Regions from separate parts of the Paenibacillus xanthanilyticus genome, predicted to be linked through region 3. Evidence: riboswitches for the same ligand, from Rfam matches in the RefSeq annotation. Region 3 holds a riboswitch; each other region holds the start of a gene.

Region 1 (5,847 bases), on a different contig from region 3:
GCTCGCGCATATAGGCGCCGAGCGACTGCGACCGCTCCGCCAGGCGTTCCTCTTCCGTGACGGCCAGCGCGGCGAGCGCCACCGCGCAGGCGAGCGGATTGCCGCCGAAGGTGGAGCCGTGCGAGCCGGGCTCGAACAGCCCGAGCGTCTCGGGGCCGCCGACGACGGCAGAGACGGGAAGCACGCCGCCGCCGAGCGCCTTGCCCAGGACGATCAGGTCGGGCTCGACGTCTTCGTGGTCGCACGCGAACCGGCGGCCGGTACGGCCGAAGCCGGTCTGGATCTCGTCGGCGATCAGGAGCGCGCGCCCTCGCGTACAGATGTCGCGCACCGCGCGCAGATAGCCGTCCGGCGGAATGACGATGCCGGACTCGCCCTGGATCGGCTCGATCAGCACGGCGGCCGTATTCGGACCGATGGCGCGTTCGATCGCTTCGGCGTCCCCGTAAGGGACGAGTTTGAACCCTGGCGTGAACGGCCCGAAATGCGCTTGGTATTCGGGGGTTGAGGAGAAGGACGTGACCGTAATCGTCCGCCCGTGGAAATTGCCGTCGCAGACGATGATTTCCGCTTCGCCGTCCGGTACGCCTTTTACTCGGTAGGCCCAGCGGCGAGCGGCTTTCAGCGAGGTCTCCACCGCCTCCGCGCCGCTGTTCATGATAAGCGCCAGCGGCTTGCCGGTGTAGGCGGCCAGCCGCTCGCACAAGGCGGCTAGCGGTTCGCTATGGAAGGCGCGCGAAGTTAACGTGACGAGGTCGGCCTGCGCCTTCAGCGCGGCGATGATGCGCGGATGCCGGTGGCCGGCATTCAAGGCCGAGTAGGCGCTGAGCATGTCGAGATACCGGTTGCCCTCCGGATCGGTCACCCAGGCGCCTTCGGCCTCGGCGATTACGACGGGCAGCGGATGGTAGTTGCGCGCGCTGTATCGCTCCGTCCGCGCGATGGTATGGCTGGAGCGGCTCGTCGCGCTGCGAGACGCGTCGGAATGAGAAGCATGTTCTTCGGACATGGGCAACTCCCCCTTTCCATGTATGCATATGCGAAGGCGGGAGGGATGCATGAATCGGCAGGAAGGGGTTTGATGCGAAAATGAAGGAGAAATACCGCTTTGGCGGAAGCGGGCTCATCCTCGCGGGCGGCCTAAGCTCGCGGATGGGAACGGATAAAGCAGCGCTCTTGATTGGTGACAAACCGCTGCTCGTCCGACTGGCGGAAGGCATGGCGCGTGAAGGATGCGGCCCGATCGCGATATCCGTCGCGGACGAAAAACGCGAGGCGCTCTATCGAGGCCTGCTGCAAGATAGCCCGGTCGCGCGGCGGGTGCAATACGTTCGGGACGTCTATCCGGGGAACGGTCCGCTCGCCGGTCTGCATGCCGGGCTATCCAGCCTGCCGTCCGGTTATGTCTTCGTGATGGCCTGTGATATGCCTGTGCTGTCCGTGCCGCTTCTGCGCCGGATGGAAGCGGCCGTCGCCGCTCGGGGGAAGCGCGGCGACGCGGGGCCGGATGTCGTCACCGCGCCTCGGCAGCCTTTCCACGCGCTCTATCATACGCGCACCGCGCCGCGAATCGAACGGGCGCTGGCGGCCGGTGATCTTCGCGTGATGAAGCTGCTCGGCGAGCTCGATGCATACGAAGTGGATATCTCGCCCGAAGAAACGGCGGCTTTCCTGAATTTGAACACGCCCGAGGCGTACGGTGACTATCTGAAGCGGTATGCTGACGGCGTATAGCCGTGACAGAATTACCAATTATTACATGTCCTCCATAGCAGGTCGGCGTGTAGACATCGCAGAAAGCTCGTGATATAAAAGAATCAGGACTATATACCTAAAGTAACCTAACCGCATACCGAATATGAGAAAAGCAAACTGCGTGAAAACGCACGACGCAAAGCTAGAGGGGCTAATGGTCGAACGATGAACCGATGCCAGCCAGCTGCCGCTTTAAGGCTTGACGCGAAACCTTGAAGCCCAGGGGTTTCCTGTACTTCGCGCCAATCGTCTTAATCGGGAGCTGATTCTTTTGTCCACCTCGCTGTTTTTCCCCGTTCTCAATCAGTTGCTTCCCTTCCTGCTTATCTTTTGCTTGGCGGTCGAGATCGTCGCCCGCAATCCGGGCAATCGTCTTCATTGGGTCACTTCCGCCTTATTCTTTTTCCTGGGATTTGTATTCCTGGGCGACTTTCTGTTCGCCGCGCTGCCGCACGAGGCGGCCTACGAAGCGCTTCGGTTCATGAAGTTCCCGGCCGTCTTTCTGACAATGACCGCGGCGCTGTATTTCTTTGTCATGGTCAGCAAGCTCGGCATTCGGAAGCTCTGGATGCACGTCATCTGCCTGTTCCCGGCGATAGGGCTTGTGCCGCTTGTGTCCGACCCGGATGCGGTTGCGATGGAGCAGCGGGCGGTCGGGCGTGTCGAGCAGTTCAGCGGCTCGTTCATTGCCCTCGAGGTGGTGCTCGTCTGTTATTGTTTGCTTGGCGCGTACATCCTGCTCGCGCGGGCGGGCAGGCGAACGGCGGGGAAGAGATGGATGCAGAAGGAGAGCCAGCGCATTCGGATTATTCTCGCGGGGTGCCTGCTTGTCGGCCTGCTGCTGGGCGGGGGGCTGCTGATCGTCGCCGCGTTCGAGCAGGGCGGGCAGCGCGTCTTTGATTTCGTCTCCTCGTATGGCGTGCTGGTCTGGGTGTTCGCGATCCGGCAGTCGATGATGAAATACGATCTGCTCTCCTTCGCCGGCAAACGGTATGAGCTGGTGTTCGAGCTGTCGCCGAACGGCACCGTCGTCCTCGACGAGAAGGGGGGCGTCGTCGAAGCTAACAGCGCGTTCCGCAAGCTTGCCGGCGTGAAGGACGACGAGTTGATCGAGGGGCTGTGCCTGTCGCAGCTGTTCGGCGTGAACCAGGCGTTCTTGGCGGCTTACCGGCAATCGTTCCAAACACAGACGCCGCTTGCGATGGAGCTGGAAATCGTCAATAAAGCCGGACGCGTCATGGATGTCGAGTTAATCGGCGAATTTATGGAGACGGAAGAGGAGCAGCTCGCTTTCTTCATCGTCATTGATATGACCGAACGGAAGAATGCCGAGCGGATGCTGGCCAGACTGGCTTACGAGGATACGCTAACCGGACTGGGCAACAGCCGTAAATTCTATGCCGCGATCGAGGAAGAGCTGACGCGCGCGTTAGCGGGAGAGAACCGCCTGGCGCTGCTGCTGATCGACTTGGACCAATTCAAGTGGATTAACGATACGCTCGGTCACAGCGCGGGGGATCGGCTGCTCAAGCAAGTCGCCGATCGGCTGCGCGAATCGCTTCCCGCGGGCGCAAGCGCCTACCGGCTGGGAGGCGACGAATTCGCGATTCTGCTTCCCGTGCGGGAGGAGGATGCCGAAGCCGCGGACTATGCGGGCGGACTGCTCCGGATGCTCGTGGAGCCGATGCAGCTGCGCGGCAGCTTCTATAGCGTATCGGCCAGCGTCGGCATCGTCATCGCGCCGGAGGACGGCCAGGAGGTCGAAATGCTTATCCGTCAAGCGGATACGGCGATGTACGAGGCCAAACAAGGCGGCCGCAACCGGTACCATCGCTGCACGCCCGAGCTTAACATCAAGGCCCAGAAACAGATGAAGCTGATTCAGGGCCTGTCCACGGCGCTAGAGCTGAGGCAGTTCGAGCTGCACTATCAGCCCCAGGTGGATGCCCGCACGGGGGAGACTGCGAGCTTGGAGGCGCTGCTTAGCTGGTGTTCGCCGGAGCTGGGCCGTGTGGCGCCGGCCAAGTTCCTCCCGCTCGCCGAGGAGAGCGGGGCGATTATTCCGATCGGCAGCTGGGTGCTGGAGGAGGTCGTGAAGCAAATCCGCGTCTGGCTGGATAAGCAGTGCGCCCGCCCGGGCATGACGGTAACGGTCAATATCTCGGCGCAGCAGCTGCGGGAGGCGGGGTTCGCGCAGCGGATCGAGGCGCTGTTGGCGCGTTACGAAGTGCCGCCGGGAACGCTTCGGCTGGAGATTACCGAAAGCACGATGATTACCGATATGGCACGGACCCGGCAGGTATGCCAGGCGTTGATGGGGCTTGGCATAACGCTCGGCATCGACGACGTGGGCTCCGGCTACTCTTCGCTCAGCATGCTGAACCGGTTCCCGTACCGCTACATTAAACTGCACCATTCGCTCGTGCGCGGTATCGCCCAATCCAGGGAGGATTACGTCATCGTCCGCATGCTGGTCGAGATGGCGATGCAGCTGGGCAAGGAGGTCATCGCCGAAGGCGTCGAGTCGGAGGAACAGCTCGAGCTGCTGCGTGATCTCGGCTGCCGGGAGCTGCAGGGCTACCATATCGGCATGCCGATGAATGCCCTGGAGATCGCCTATCATCTGAAGGCGGGCGGCGCAAAGACCGCGCCGCCCGCGATCTCATAAGAAGAAGCGCTTGGACAGTCCCTGGGAGGGGCTGCTCAAGCGCTTCTTTGGCTTATATGGATCAAGCAACTATGGCGAACTTGGTTCGGGCTGCGGGGCCACAGCCGGAGCCGGAGTCGGAGCCGGAGCCGAATAGCCCGGCGCCGTGGAGATGGAGCTCGTGTCGGCCGTGGTGCCCCACCAATCCACGGCATCCAGCCATTCGAACGGTTCGATCGCGTCGAATGCTTCCATAGGCGCGCCCCTCCCTTAAGATGCGATGCTGGCCGAGGAGCTGGCACGGGCTTTGCCGCCATTGTCCAGGAACGACCGCTTCCACGAACCTTGAATGATGAAGATGAGGACCACGCAAGCCAGCGCCACGCCGCTGACGATCAGGAAGCCCGGTCCGTAAGAGCCGGTGGACTGCTTAAGCGAACCCAGTATTTTCGGCAGGAAGTAACCGCCCAGGCCGCCTGCCGCGCCGACGATGCCCGTCACGATGCCGATCTCGTTCTGGAACCGCTGCGGAACGAGCTGGAAGACGGAGCCGTTGCCCATGCCGAGCGCCATCATGCCGGCGAACAGCAGCGCGGTGACGATGCCGAGGCTAGGCAGGGTAGAGATGCAAGCGAGCATGAGTCCCGCGAAGCCGTACAGCAGCAGCAGCATCCGGATGCCGCCGAGCTTGTCGGCCAGCCAGCCGCCCACGGGACGGAACAAGCTGCCCGCGATGACGCAGATCGTCGTGAAGTCGGCCGCGCGGACCGGGTCAAGGCCGTACTGCGTGTTGAAGAAAATGGTCAGATAGTTCGACAGGCCGACGAAACCGCCGAAGGTGACGCTGTACAAAATGCAGAACATCCACGTATCGCGCTGTTTCAATACGGCGCCGTAATCCGAAAGCTTGCGCGGCGCGGGTTGGTTCGGGCTGTCCTTGGCGAGCAGCGAGAAGACGATGAACACGATGGCGATCGGGATGAGAGCAAGGCCGAAGACGACTTCCCAGCTGCCGTAATGCTGGGCGATGCGGTTGGCGAACAGCGTCGTGAAGACGGTGCCGCTGTTGCCTGCGCCTGCGATGCCCATGGCGAGACCTTGATATTGCGGCGGGTACCAGCGGCTGGCGAGCGGCAGGGCGGCCGCGAAGGACGCGCCGGCGACGCCGAGCAGCAGGGCGACGATATACAGCTGGCTTAACGAGTTAACGAACAGCCAGCCCCAGACGAGAGGAACCATCGTCAGAATCATGCCGATCTGGCCGGTGCGCTTCGGTCCGATGACATCCGTGAAGTACCCGAGCACCAGGCGAAGAATTGAGCCGCCGAGGATGGGCAGTGCCACGAGATTGGCTTTCTGCGCCGCATCCATCGGATAATCGTTCATGATGATGACCGCAAGCGGCCCGAGCAGCACCCAAATCATGAAGCTGGTGTCAAAGTACA
Region 2 (5,847 bases), 320 kb from region 3:
CCAAAAATTTGCTGATCCGGGCCACGGCCGGCGGCAAGGCGAGCGCGCGCAAATGGGCGGAATACGTTGCCTTCCGGGATGGACTGAATCTTTCGCCCTATCTGGAATCGGCGCTTTCAGACCGTCTAGCCGCTATCAAGTAATCCTTAATGACTAGCAATGAAAAATATCACATACGGATTGTCGGCGGAAATCGCGTATGCTAGAATTAAACCGTACGCGAGTCCCGGTAATTAGTTCGTTTTAAAGGGTTTAGGAATGATCGTTTTGGGACTGATGGCAGGGGTGGATCTCTGCCTATTCCTCGTTCTTTTTGAGATGTTCGTTCATAGCGTAGTCATAGTTTCATCACCGCCGAAGCGAGGAAGAAGGGGCGCGGCCAAGCAGTCGGACGATGAGAAGGAGAGGATACGGTGGCATATCGGGGGAGGATAACCGCGCTGGCGGCCGCGATCGGCTTGTCCGGCTGCGCCGCGCTTTACGGGCTCTGGCCCGAGGAGAGCGGCCTGTTTCGGGCAAGCGCCGGCGCGCTGCTGTTTGCCGCCGTCTCCTTCCCCGTAGGCTGGTGGCTTGGCCTGAAGCATGATCGGCTGGCCCGGATGGCCGCCATGGATCCGCTGACGGGTGTGTACAATCGGCGCTTCGTGGAGAGCGGATTCGTTCGATTGGCAGCTCGCGCCGGCAAGCAACGCAAGCGAATGGCGGTCATGCTGATCGACGTGAACGACTTCAAGCAGGTCAACGATTCCCATGGACATGCCCAGGGGGACGCGGCGATCCGCGAGGTCGCGACGGCGCTTCAGAATGGCGCACAGCGCGGGGAGATCGTGGCGCGGTGGGGCGGGGACGAATTTTTGGTCATCTGTCCGTATGCGGACGACAAGACCGTCGCCGTCTTCTTGCGAAGGGTCCGCGAGCTGCTGGAGCACGCAACGCTTCGAACCGGCGTCCGGCTAGCCGTATCGGCGGGCGTCGCTTCGTATCCGGCGGACGGCGTACATCTGGGCCAGCTCGCGCAGCTTGCCGACGAACGCATGTACGCGGACAAACTATTGGGCAAGCGCCATAAAGCCGAAGAGGAAGCGATGCAGCAGGCGGCTCAAGCACAATAAACAGGCAATCAAAGGCGGAATGGCACAATGAGGAAAGCGCATATAACCTCGGTTAGGCCGGGGGATAAATTGGGGCGCACCGTCTTTCAAGAGAATGGCAATGTTCTGCTGGGGGAAGGCGTAGAATTAACCCAACGATTTATCGATCGGCTTGAGAATTTGGGCATCGACATGCTCTATATCCAGGATGACATGACCGAAGATTTGGAGCCGAGCTCGGCGATTCAGGACGAGACGCGGCGCAAGGCGATGGCCGAAGTCCACAAGACGATGACCACGCTCATGGATACGCACAAGACCAAAGGGCGCACGGTCGCGCCGGAGCTTGGCCGCACGTTCCGCACGGTATTCGGTCAAATGATGCAGGACCTCTCCGCAAGACAAGACATGCTTGTTAGCCTGACGAATATTCAGGCCATGGATTCTTACTTATTCAATCATTCAGTCAACGTTGCCATTCTCGCGGGCATCATAGGCGTGGCCAAAGGCTACAACCGCAATCAGCTGGAGGAGCTGGGCGTCGGCGCGCTGCTGTTCGATATCGGCATGACGCAGGTGCCGAAAGAATTGCTCGCCAAGGCGGCTTTCCTTAGCGAAGCGGAGCGGGGCCTGGTTCAGAAGCACGCGGAAGACGGGTTCAACTTGCTTCGCGCGCAGCACGACGTCTCTTTATTATCGGCCCATTGCGCGTTCCAGCATCATGAGCGGTTCGACGGGAGCGGGTATCCGCGCAAGATCAAAGGCGACGAGATTCACGAGTACGCGCAGATTATCGCCATCGCGGATGTGTACGACGCCTTAACCTCGCCGAGGCCGCACCGCAAACGGCATACGCCGACGGAAGCGATCGAGTTTCTGTTCGCGGCGGGCAACACGTATTTCGACGTCAACCTGATCAAATTGTTTTGCAAACATATTTCCATCTACCCGATCGCGACGACCGTGCTTCTAAGCTCCGGCCAGATCGCCGTCGTATCCGCCAACAACCCGCTGGCCGTCCATCGTCCGACGGTGCGGATCATTCGGGAAGCGGACGGCAATCCGCCGGCCGCGGCGTACGAGATCGAGCTGAAGAATTCCAACAATCTGCTCATCGTCAAGGAAGTTTAACTACAATCGAATGCAGGACAAAGGCAAACTTGTCGAAAGACAAGGACGCAAAGCTAAAGGGTCTACCGTTTGCGCGCATCGCGAACAATGACAGCCTGGCCGCCGAAGCGAGGGCATCCGTGAACAGGATGACGAAGTCGGCTTAAGTACCAGGGAGCGGCTTTTTTTATTTTGTATCCACGGAGGTCACATCCATCATGACGAGAACATCAAGAGTCGAACAAACCGCCGTATATGGCAAAGAAATGACGACGTATCCCCTAGAGACGCTCCTGCACAGCAGGACGGTGGTCGAGAAGGACGGATACGTATCCACGGGACTGCTGACCCATGTGGAAGGCGAGATGCTGGAGATCGAGATGTCCGAATTCAAATCGTTTCATTTGGGAGATCCAGTCCATCTCACGCTCTATTCGCCGGTGGGCATCCAGCGGATGCAATCCACGGTCATCGCGAAGGCGGAAGGGTCGCTTGCGGTGCTGCTCCCGCCGAAGTCGCTCGCGGGCTTGGAGGAGAAGCGGGAGGCGAATCGCGTCGAGGTCCGGCTGGACGGCAGGCTTCAGCCGAGCGTCCGGGCGAATCAGACGGAAGCCGAGGAAGGCGATGAACAGCAGGCGGTATTCAAGACGAAGAACGTCTCGCTAAGCGGCATCGGCTTCGAGACCGTTCATAACGTGAAGCTCCGTATCGGCGATCTCCTGCCGGCGGTCGTCTCGATGGGCTTCGAGCTCAGCTGCCATATTGAAATCGTCCGAAGCGAGACGGAAGGCGAGTTTTGCTTTTACGGCGCCCGTTTTGTGGAGCTGAACGAGCTGCAGGCAAGAATGCTTCGCGCCTTCTTGATCCGCGAGCAGGTGTCGAATTATTACCGGGTCAAGGAGAAGCGCAAGGCGCTTGCGCGGATGTAAGACATTGGCGCGCTGCCCGCGAATGTAGGAGGATGAGGGGAACCGGCCGCGGCCGCGTTTCCCTTTTTCAATATATAGGAGAGTCCAACCACTCTGCTGTATGACCGCGGAATGCCGCCGGTTGAAGCTGCGCGTCATCTGCCGAGGACCGTCAAATCTACCGTATCCAATCCTCCCGAAAATAGGTGATAGACCGCGTGCGTTCGTCCGGTCCGCGCTTGTTTCCCTAGCATATGCTATAGGAAACTTACGAGGAGGGGTTGGAAGAATGGCATCGACTCGAATAAAACCGAAGCGTCTCGCATCCAGCACGGGGAGGGTGATCCGGACAGCCAAAATACCGGTCGGAAGCACGCAATCCGTCTACTTGAACCGGTTGACGGTGCTGTGGGTCCAGAACAACGGCGTTACGTTCAGCACGAACGGGTTTTTCGCGCGTTTGTACCGGAACAATTCGCTGATCTCGACCGCCTTTTTCGACAACTTCGGCGTCGTGCAGTTCCGCAACGTCGGCGTGCTCACGACGTCTAACTTGACGATCCGCATCTTTAATTCCGCCGGCGTCCAGTTCCGTTCCCGGTCGATTCCGGCCGGCTCGGAAGCTTTCGCCGTCATCGGCTAACGCAGGTTGTGTGCCGGACGCTGCGTACGTGAGATGCCCTTCTGGCGGGCGTCCCTCGGGCGTGCGCGAAATAATCGAGTTTCTATTGAAAGAGGTAAACGCGAAAGAAAGAGGACCTCGACTTCCGCCACGATGGCGAAGCGAGGTCCTTTTTTTGCGCGCTACCCGCCGAACGCTTCACGGAAGGCCGCCTGCAGCTTGGCTAGGTCCACTTCCCACAGCTCGGCGATTTCCGCGCTGACATTCTCGTCCCACCAGTCGGCGAGCTTGCGGCGATTGCTCTGGTTTTCCGCGATCCAGGGCAAGTTGAGGGCGACTTTCTTGAAATACAGCTTTTCCGCCGCTTCCAGCTTCTCCTTGGGCACGTAGACGTTCAGGCGCTTGACGGTCCGGTACAGCTCGTTATCGCAGGCACGCCGAATTTTGCGCGCGGTCGGCAGTCCGGCCGCATGTTTGGATGGGGGGGATGGTTTCATCGTAACCGACTCCTCTCATTCCCCTATATATGCGCCCGGCTGCTGATTGGTCACCGGCCCGGCAGGCGCTTGTTATTGGACGTAGATGTAGCCGACCATCGGACCGTTATGCTCGCGCGTATCATGCGTTTGGCAGATGATCGGATAGGTGCCTTTCTGCTCCGCTTTGAATTTGACGACCGTTGTTTTGCCTTTTTCCACCGTTCCTTGAATGCCGAGTCCTTCGATGACGAACGGATGCGATTCGCCGCTGATGCCCGTCAGACGCAGCTCCACTTCCTCTCCGGCATTGACGAAGATGCTGCTTGGCGACCAGAGATACGCTTCGATCTTTTTGTTGTTCGCGTCGCGAGCCTCGAATTCGCCCGTCACCAGATGCATGACCCGCGTCTGGCTCGGCGTCGCCATCGCGGCCTGCGACTGGTTCCACTTGAAGCATACGACCGCTACGACTAACGCCAAGAGCAGGACCGCGAACAGCTTGATTTGCTTTTTGGTAATCACGAAAATGTTGGTCATGGAACGCCCACCTGCTTTCATCATATTGAACACAGCTAGTCTATGCGCGGGCTTGTTCACGCATGTCTGCCGGTTTGGACAAAGCGGCGCCGAGTGACGGAATTGTCACTTTATTGTGTGTCTGGTCTTATGGAGGCATGGCACTCAATGTGCTAGAATACCGATAGAGACAGAAGCGACAAAATTTAGAAATGTTAGGAGACGGAGAATGGAGTGGATTCACGAGCTAGCAACCACCGCGTTGCACTGGATTGAAGAGTTAGGCTATTGGGGCATCATTATCGGTCTTGCGATCGAAGTCATTCCGAGCGAAATCGTGCTGGCGTTCGGCGGTTACCTGGTGTATAAGGGCGAGATTTCGTTCCTGACCGCGGTCATCTGCGGCACGATCGGCGCGGTTATCCAGCAATGGATACTGTATGCTATCGGCAGATTTGCCGGCCGGCCATTCTTTGAAAAATACGGCAAGTACATCAAAATTTCGCCCAAGCATCTGGATACGGCGGAAAAATGGTTCAATAAATACGGCTCCGGCATCGTCTTTACGGCGCGGTTCGTGCCGGTCATGCGCCAAGCTATCTCCATTCCGGCGGGCATGGCGCGCATGAACTTCTGGCTGTTCACGATTCTGACGCTGCTCGCGTCGATCCCGTGGTCGGTGCTGTTCGTCTACTTGGGCAATTCGCTCGGCGACCAGTGGGAGAACATCGACGAGAAGGCGGGTCCCTATATTCAGCCGGCCCTGCTGATCGCGATCGCGCTGTTGATCGTGTACGTGCTGTTCAAGACGCTTCGCAAACGCGGCAAAACGGTATAATTTGGTGCCTCGGCGCCTGGTTTGGTACAATAGGAACAGGCTGGACCAACGATTGACTCGTACATAACGATCCTTTCCCAGGAGGGATACCGATGAGCAAGAACGTAGCGAACAAGCTGAACCAAGGCATCAGCCCGCAGCAGTTTATTGAGGGGATGCAGAAGAATAAGGAAGCGTTCGAGGATTGGGGCAACCGCTTCGAATGGAGCACCGAGGAGGACCGTGCTTTCTTTGAAGGCTTGCGGAATCGCGGCGACCTGCGCGTGCTGATCTTGATGGCCGA
Region 3 (5,847 bases):
GCTAAGCCAATAGCCCTGTGCTTCTTCGCACTCTAGCTTCTCGATATATCGATAATCCTCCAGGGTCTCAATGCCTTCGACGACGACGTGCAGCTGCAGACTGCGCAGCAGCTCGGCGATGGCGCCGACGATGCGGGACTTCTTGGGATCGTTCACGATCCCTTTCATGAACGTGCGGTCAAGCTTGACCTCGTCGACGGGCAGACGCTGCAGCTGGTTCAAGGACGAATAGCCGGTGCCGAAATCGTCGATGGAGACGCGAAGGCCGAGCGCCCGGAGCGCCTCGAGCTGCGCGACGACTTTGTCGGGATTGCGGATGAAGATGCCCTCCGTAATCTCGAGCGTCAGCAGAGAGAGATCCATCCCCGTCTCATCGGCGATCGACCGAATCAGCTGCGGAAGCTCGCCCTGTTCGAAATGGCGGCCGGAGATGTTGACGGCGACCGGCAGCGGCGGCATGCCCTGCCGCGTCCAGACGCGGTTCTGCCGGCAGGCTTCCCGGATGACCCAGGCGTCGATCTCGGCGATCAAGCCGGAGGTTTCCGCAAGCGGGATGAAGCGGTCCGGCGGGATGAGGCCGAGATTCGGGTGATACCAGCGGATGAGCGCTTCGGCGCCGCTGATTCGCCCGGTGGCGACCGCCACCTTCGGTTGGTAATGGAGCTTGAACTCGCCGGAGCGGATCGCGATCCGCAGACCGTTTTCCAGCTGCATCTTCTCCGCGAGGTATCGGTTCATCTCGTCGTCGAAGAAGCGATAGCAGCTGGTCCCTTGTTCTTTCGCCTGATACATCGCCATATCCGCATGCTTCAGCAGGGAATCGTGATCGCGGCTGTCCCGCGGGTAGACGCTGATGCCCAAGCTGACGGATATGTAAAGCTCGGTTCCCGCGATCATAATGGCGTCGTTGAACGTGCGGCAGATCGCGTCCGCCGTCTCGTGCAGCAGCGCCTCGTCCTCATAGACGAGCACGACGACGAACTCGTCGCCGCCGAGGCGGAAAATGCGGCATTGCCCGGACTCGTAGCGGGCGAACCGCTCGGCCACCCGCTGCAGCAGCTCGTCGCCCGCGGCATGGCCCATCGTATCGTTGATCTGCTTGAACCGGTTCAAGTCCGCGAACATGACCGCCACCGACTGGCCGGCGCTTCGTTCGCTTTGTTGATGCTCCTCCAGCACGCGCAGCAGGTGATTGGAGAAGTGAAGCCGGTTCGGCAAGCCGGTCAGACCGTCGTAGTACGCCAAATGCTGGAGCTTCTCTTCGGAGACCATCAGCTTGGCGGTCTGGTCCTTGAGCTTGCTGTTCGCGTCCGACGATTCCTGGAACAGCCGGAACAAGTCGCGCGACATATGCTGGAAGTTCTGAATGAGCGAGTTGAATTCGATAATGCCGCTTGTCGGCCATTCGAGCGTCTCCATCCTTTTGAGCCGGTCGGGCAAGTTCGCGGTGGTGGCTGCTAGCTCCGTAATCGTGCCGGTGAGCATGCGACCAAACAGCAGCACGAGCAGGGTGACCCCGAGCGCGCACAGCATCAGGTTCAGGAAATGGTAGAAATATTCCTCGTAGATCGAGTCGAGGAACGGACCGAGCGGCGTATCGATGTAGATCGTCATGGACGCCTGCGGGACTTCCTGAATATACAGATAACCCGCATCCTGCCAGGTTTGACGCGTATGGGCATTGGCCGGCAAGGTCAGGTAGAACCGGTCGTTGAATTGCTTCTTGACATCGGCTTGAAGCCGGGTGAACTTCAGCCCGTAAGGAGAGCCCTGGGTATCGGCGATGATCCGGTTCTTGTTGTCGGTCACGGTGATGAGCGACATGCCTTCGCTCGTGTATTTGTTAATCATGTTCTGCAAGTAGCCGATCTGGATATCCGACCCGAGCTTCACGGAGCGGTATTCCTCGGCGGTCCAGCGGCCCAGCTCTTCCTTGATGCTGCTGGCCGTGCCTTCCGACTGGTGAAGCGTATTGCGTTCCAGCGTGTCGGTAATGTTGGCGCTGCCGATGGACAAGTACATGAGATAGGGAACGAAGATCATGAAGAGCGTGAAGTGGGCCAGCGCTTGCTTCAGGTGGATCGGCTGCTTCGTCCTTGGGGCGATGCGGATCCAGACCGGCAAATATTTGACGACGATGCCGGCCAGCGTGGCGTTGATCATGCTGTTGGCGGCGCCGACGAGCAGGGCCAGCACGATTTCGGATGTTTGATGATCAGTGACGTGCAGGATGAACGCCGCCGGGAGGGCGATGACCGCCCAGAAGCAGGCGTCCCAGAAGAAAAGGGGCTTGGCGCTGTTGCGGCTTAACAGTCCGACGGCCAGCAGCTCGGCAAGATGAACGAGCACGAAGGGGGAGTGACCGAATGCGAGCATGCAGGCGCCATAGACCGTCAGCGCGCCAAGCGCCACGTAGCGGAGCTGAAGCAGGCCGATGGAGGCGAACAGCAACACGCTGCCGAAGGAAAGCGAAATGCCGTAGACGAGGGAAAGCGGCTGGCTCTCGATGGCGACGGCCAATAGGACGACGGCGATGAAAATGGCCCATTTGCGAGCATTGAGATGGGAAAGTAGAGCTTGTCCCTCCACGATGGGTCCTCCTGCACGGTGAATTTGGACATAAAAAAATCAGGGAAATGCCATGGGCATTCCCCTGATTCGAAGTTCGTTCAAGAGATGGTAGCAACCCGGCGATCATACTTGGATTTCAGATCCGTGGCTTTGCGTCCTATGCTTTCGCATAGTTTGCCCGATATGTTGATTCATGAATGACTAGGCTGCTAGGTTGTAGGTCATAAGACTTGGTAGGTCAATTGTAGTGGAAATGGAAAGGCAACTCAATGGTAATTGTTGCTCGAGATTATCATTTCTGTGCAACCTTCCTTTTTTCCTGCCGGCCTAAAAAAAAGTTTGTGTTCACCGCCGAACTCAACGAGAAGCTGCCGAAAGGACCATGTTCGAAAGAGGGTGGTCTTTTACTGGATAACGTTGTAAAATCAGTATGAAATGAAACTGTGTTTTGTAGAGTGAAACTGAAAATGGGGGGCGAATGGGATGGCATTTCAATTCGACGGTATCGATCACGTGCAGTTGGCGGCGCCGGAAGGCTGCGAGGACGCGGCGCGGCGTTTCTTCGGCGGATTGCTCGGGTGGCCGGAAATTCCGAAGCCGGAGCCGCTGCGAGCCCGAGGCGGAGCATGGTTCCAATGCGGCGCGCATCAGGTGCATGTCGGCGTGCAAAAGGACTTCGTCCCGGCGGCCAAGGCGCATCCGGCTTTCCGTGTCCGGGGGCTGAACCAGCTTAAAGCCCAACTGCAAGGCCGGGGGGTAATCGTCATGGACGACGATGCGCGGGCGGAGGAAGGCGTCGGGAGGTTTTACGTCCAGGATCCGTTCGGCAACCGTCTGGAGTTCATGGAGCGGATGCGATAAAGCAGTACGCAAAAAGAGTCCGGAAAGCATGATTCATGCTTCCCGGACTCTTTTTGGCATGCGTGCCGATATCGCTTAGCTCAGATGAAACTCCTTCATCTTATTATACAGCGTCCCGCGCGAGATGCCGAGCAGCTTGGCGGCGGCGCTCTTGTTGCCGAACGTCTTGGCGAGCGCCTCCTCGATGAGCGCGATCTCGTCCTCTTGCGTGAGCGCGGGCTTGAGCGCCTTGCGTTCGTGGTAGAAGCCGGATTCCTCGTCCGGGGCGGCATCGCGCTGCAGCTGATCGCGCTGGAGCGCTTCCGGCAGCAGCTCCATCGTGATTTGCTCGCCATCGCATAGAATGATGCACCGCTCGATGACGTTGCGCAGCTCCCGCAGATTGCCCGGCCACTGATAGCTCATAAGGGCCACCATGACGCCCGGATCGAATACCGGGATCGGCTTCTGGTATTGAAGCGCATAATCGCGGACGTAGAGCTGGGCCAGCGACGGGATGTCCTCCTTGCGCTCGCGCAGCGGCGGGATGGCGATCGAGACGATATTGAACGCATAGTACAGATCGTCCCGGAATGCTCGCGCCGCGACCATGTCGGCCAGCAGCTGATCCGTCGCGGCGACGACGCGCGCCTCGATGCGGACGGGCGTTTCCGCGCCGCTGCGGGTGACCATCCGGGTCTGCATCGCCTGATAGAGCTTCGCCTGAATGTCCACGGGAAGCTTGTCGATCTCATTGAGGAACAGCGTTCCGCCTCCGGCGGCTTCGAGCGCGCCCGCTTTGCCGGTATCCTGGCCTGAGAAGGTGCCGCCTTGATAGCCGAACAGCTCGATGTCGAGCAAGCCGGGCGGGATAGAGCCGCAGTTGACGATGACGAACGGCTGGCCGGCGCGCGGACTCGCCTGATGGATCGCCGTCGCGAACTGCTCCTTGCCCGTGCCGGATTCGCCGACGAGGAGGAACGGCGCCGAGGCGCCGGCGACCTTGCGCGCGAGGGTGATCGCCTTGTTGATCGCGCCGCCCTTGCCCTTGATGCCGGCGAACGGATCGTCGCTGCTGCCGGCCAGCTCGGCCGGCGCGGCCTGCACGGTCGTCAGCTCGTCGTTCAGCTTCACCAGATGCGTAATGTCCTGCTCGGTCGCGATGCTCGCGATAATGCGTCCGTTCATGTCGTAGATGGGAGAAGCGTTAATGAGGACGTGCGTATCCGGCCGAGGGCGATGGTACGCGCCGCGCAGCATCCGGCCCTCGTCGAGAATGCGCAGCACCATGAGCGCTTCGGGATCGAAATGCTCGCCGATCCGCCGGCCGAGAATCTCTTCCTTCGGGATGCCGTAGATCTCCTCCGCGTTGCTGTTCCAGCAAATAACGGAGCCGCTCCGGTCGACGACGGTGACGGCATCGGTCACTGTCTCGGCGAGCGTGGCGAAATACGCGTCCAGCCGCTGCAGCTCGCCAAGCACTACGCGCACGAGGCTGCCGAGCGGGCACGAGCCGAGCAGCGCGCCGTTCTCATCCTGCACGATGATCAGCCGGGAGACGTCGTCCGGGATATCCGCCAGCGCCGCGTTCAGCGCGCGAAGGTCGTTCGTATACGGCAGCATGAACGAGGCGAGATGTGTTTTGTCGGCGACATACTCGCCGACGGTTCCGCCCAAGTCGCCTTGGAAATAGCAGAGGTCCTTGGGCGTGAACACGTAGGAGCGCCCATTGGCCGTCACGCAGGCGTCCAGGCCGCGGCGGAGCAGCAGGATCAATTCTTCAAGGCCGGCTTGCGGGTGCAGCGTCTCGAAAGAATGGATCGGTAATTGTTCAATCTTGAACATCGTTAACCTCGCATCATATGTATATTTCTATAAATTTACCATGCGCCCTTTATCATTTACAACAAGGAAGCTCGGAATTCGACCATAACTTTCTAATGGGTCGACTGTTTAATGATGAACACGAAGTAGCACGAGTATGGCAGAGCTGTCGGGGCGAAAGTGGGGGAGACGGCCCGTTCTACACAATCCAATGGTCACAATTACGCCACGACTAATCGGAAGTCAAGCGCACGGACGCGTTGCGGAACACGCTTATGGTTTAGTTCTAGGACATCCTTTAGGCGGTAGTATGTATGAGTCTGCGTCGTTTGGGGAGTCTCGCCTGGGGAATGCGGCTTCTTTTATGGGTATATATGTTCAAATTTGTACATATTCATTACTAATATGGTATATGTGTTCAATTTTAAATTATCAATGTACAATGTGAACATATTGTGTATAATCGGAGTATAACGTGTTAAGGCAGGGGTGACACCATGGAAACGGTTATGCGGAATATGTTTCTGAAGCTGGCGAAGAACCGCCCGGCGAACAAACTGGCGAAACGGTATGGGCTGCGCTTCGGCGCGCAGCGCTTCGTGGCGGGGGAGA

What was found. A riboswitch is a leader RNA that binds a small molecule or an ion and turns the genes downstream of it on or off. The one in region 3 is predicted to bind cyclic di-GMP.
Region 1: linked by a shared signal. The riboswitch ahead of ACFSKT_RS28630 (putative bifunctional diguanylate cyclase/phosphodiesterase) and the one ahead of ACFSKT_RS15880 (putative bifunctional diguanylate cyclase/phosphodiesterase) in region 3 are both predicted to bind cyclic di-GMP.
Region 2: linked by a shared signal. The riboswitch ahead of ACFSKT_RS14515 (PilZ domain-containing protein) and the one ahead of ACFSKT_RS15880 (putative bifunctional diguanylate cyclase/phosphodiesterase) in region 3 are both predicted to bind cyclic di-GMP.

Annotation. Positions count from the first base shown of each region.
Region 1 covers NZ_JBHUHA010000002.1:2,519,306-2,525,152, reverse strand. The annotation lists gene rocD (ornithine--oxo-acid transaminase) at 1-1,009, opposite strand, end outside; gene mobA (molybdenum cofactor guanylyltransferase) at 1,090-1,734, shown strand; cyclic di-GMP riboswitch class I at 1,857-1,947, shown strand; gene ACFSKT_RS28630 (putative bifunctional diguanylate cyclase/phosphodiesterase) at 2,027-4,423, shown strand; gene ACFSKT_RS28625 (nitrate/nitrite transporter) at 4,673-5,847, opposite strand, start outside.
Region 2 covers NZ_JBHUHA010000001.1:3,371,280-3,377,126, reverse strand. The annotation lists gene ACFSKT_RS14530 (class I SAM-dependent methyltransferase) at 1-143, shown strand, start outside; gene ACFSKT_RS14525 (GGDEF domain-containing protein) at 414-1,112, shown strand; gene ACFSKT_RS14520 (HD-GYP domain-containing protein) at 1,140-2,222, shown strand; cyclic di-GMP riboswitch class I at 2,235-2,329, shown strand; gene ACFSKT_RS14515 (PilZ domain-containing protein) at 2,420-3,130, shown strand; gene ACFSKT_RS14510 (hypothetical protein) at 3,399-3,752, shown strand; gene ACFSKT_RS14505 (dehydrogenase) at 3,914-4,228, opposite strand; gene ACFSKT_RS14500 (cupredoxin domain-containing protein) at 4,301-4,747, opposite strand; gene uptA (undecaprenyl phosphate transporter UptA) at 4,956-5,564, shown strand; gene ACFSKT_RS14490 (thioredoxin family protein) at 5,657-5,847, shown strand, end outside.
Region 3 covers NZ_JBHUHA010000001.1:3,696,271-3,702,117, reverse strand. The annotation lists gene ACFSKT_RS15880 (putative bifunctional diguanylate cyclase/phosphodiesterase) at 1-2,589, opposite strand, end outside; cyclic di-GMP riboswitch class I at 2,679-2,760, opposite strand; gene ACFSKT_RS15875 (VOC family protein) at 3,055-3,432, shown strand; gene ACFSKT_RS15870 (sigma-54 interaction domain-containing protein) at 3,508-5,256, opposite strand; gene ACFSKT_RS15865 (proline dehydrogenase family protein) at 5,733-5,847, shown strand, end outside.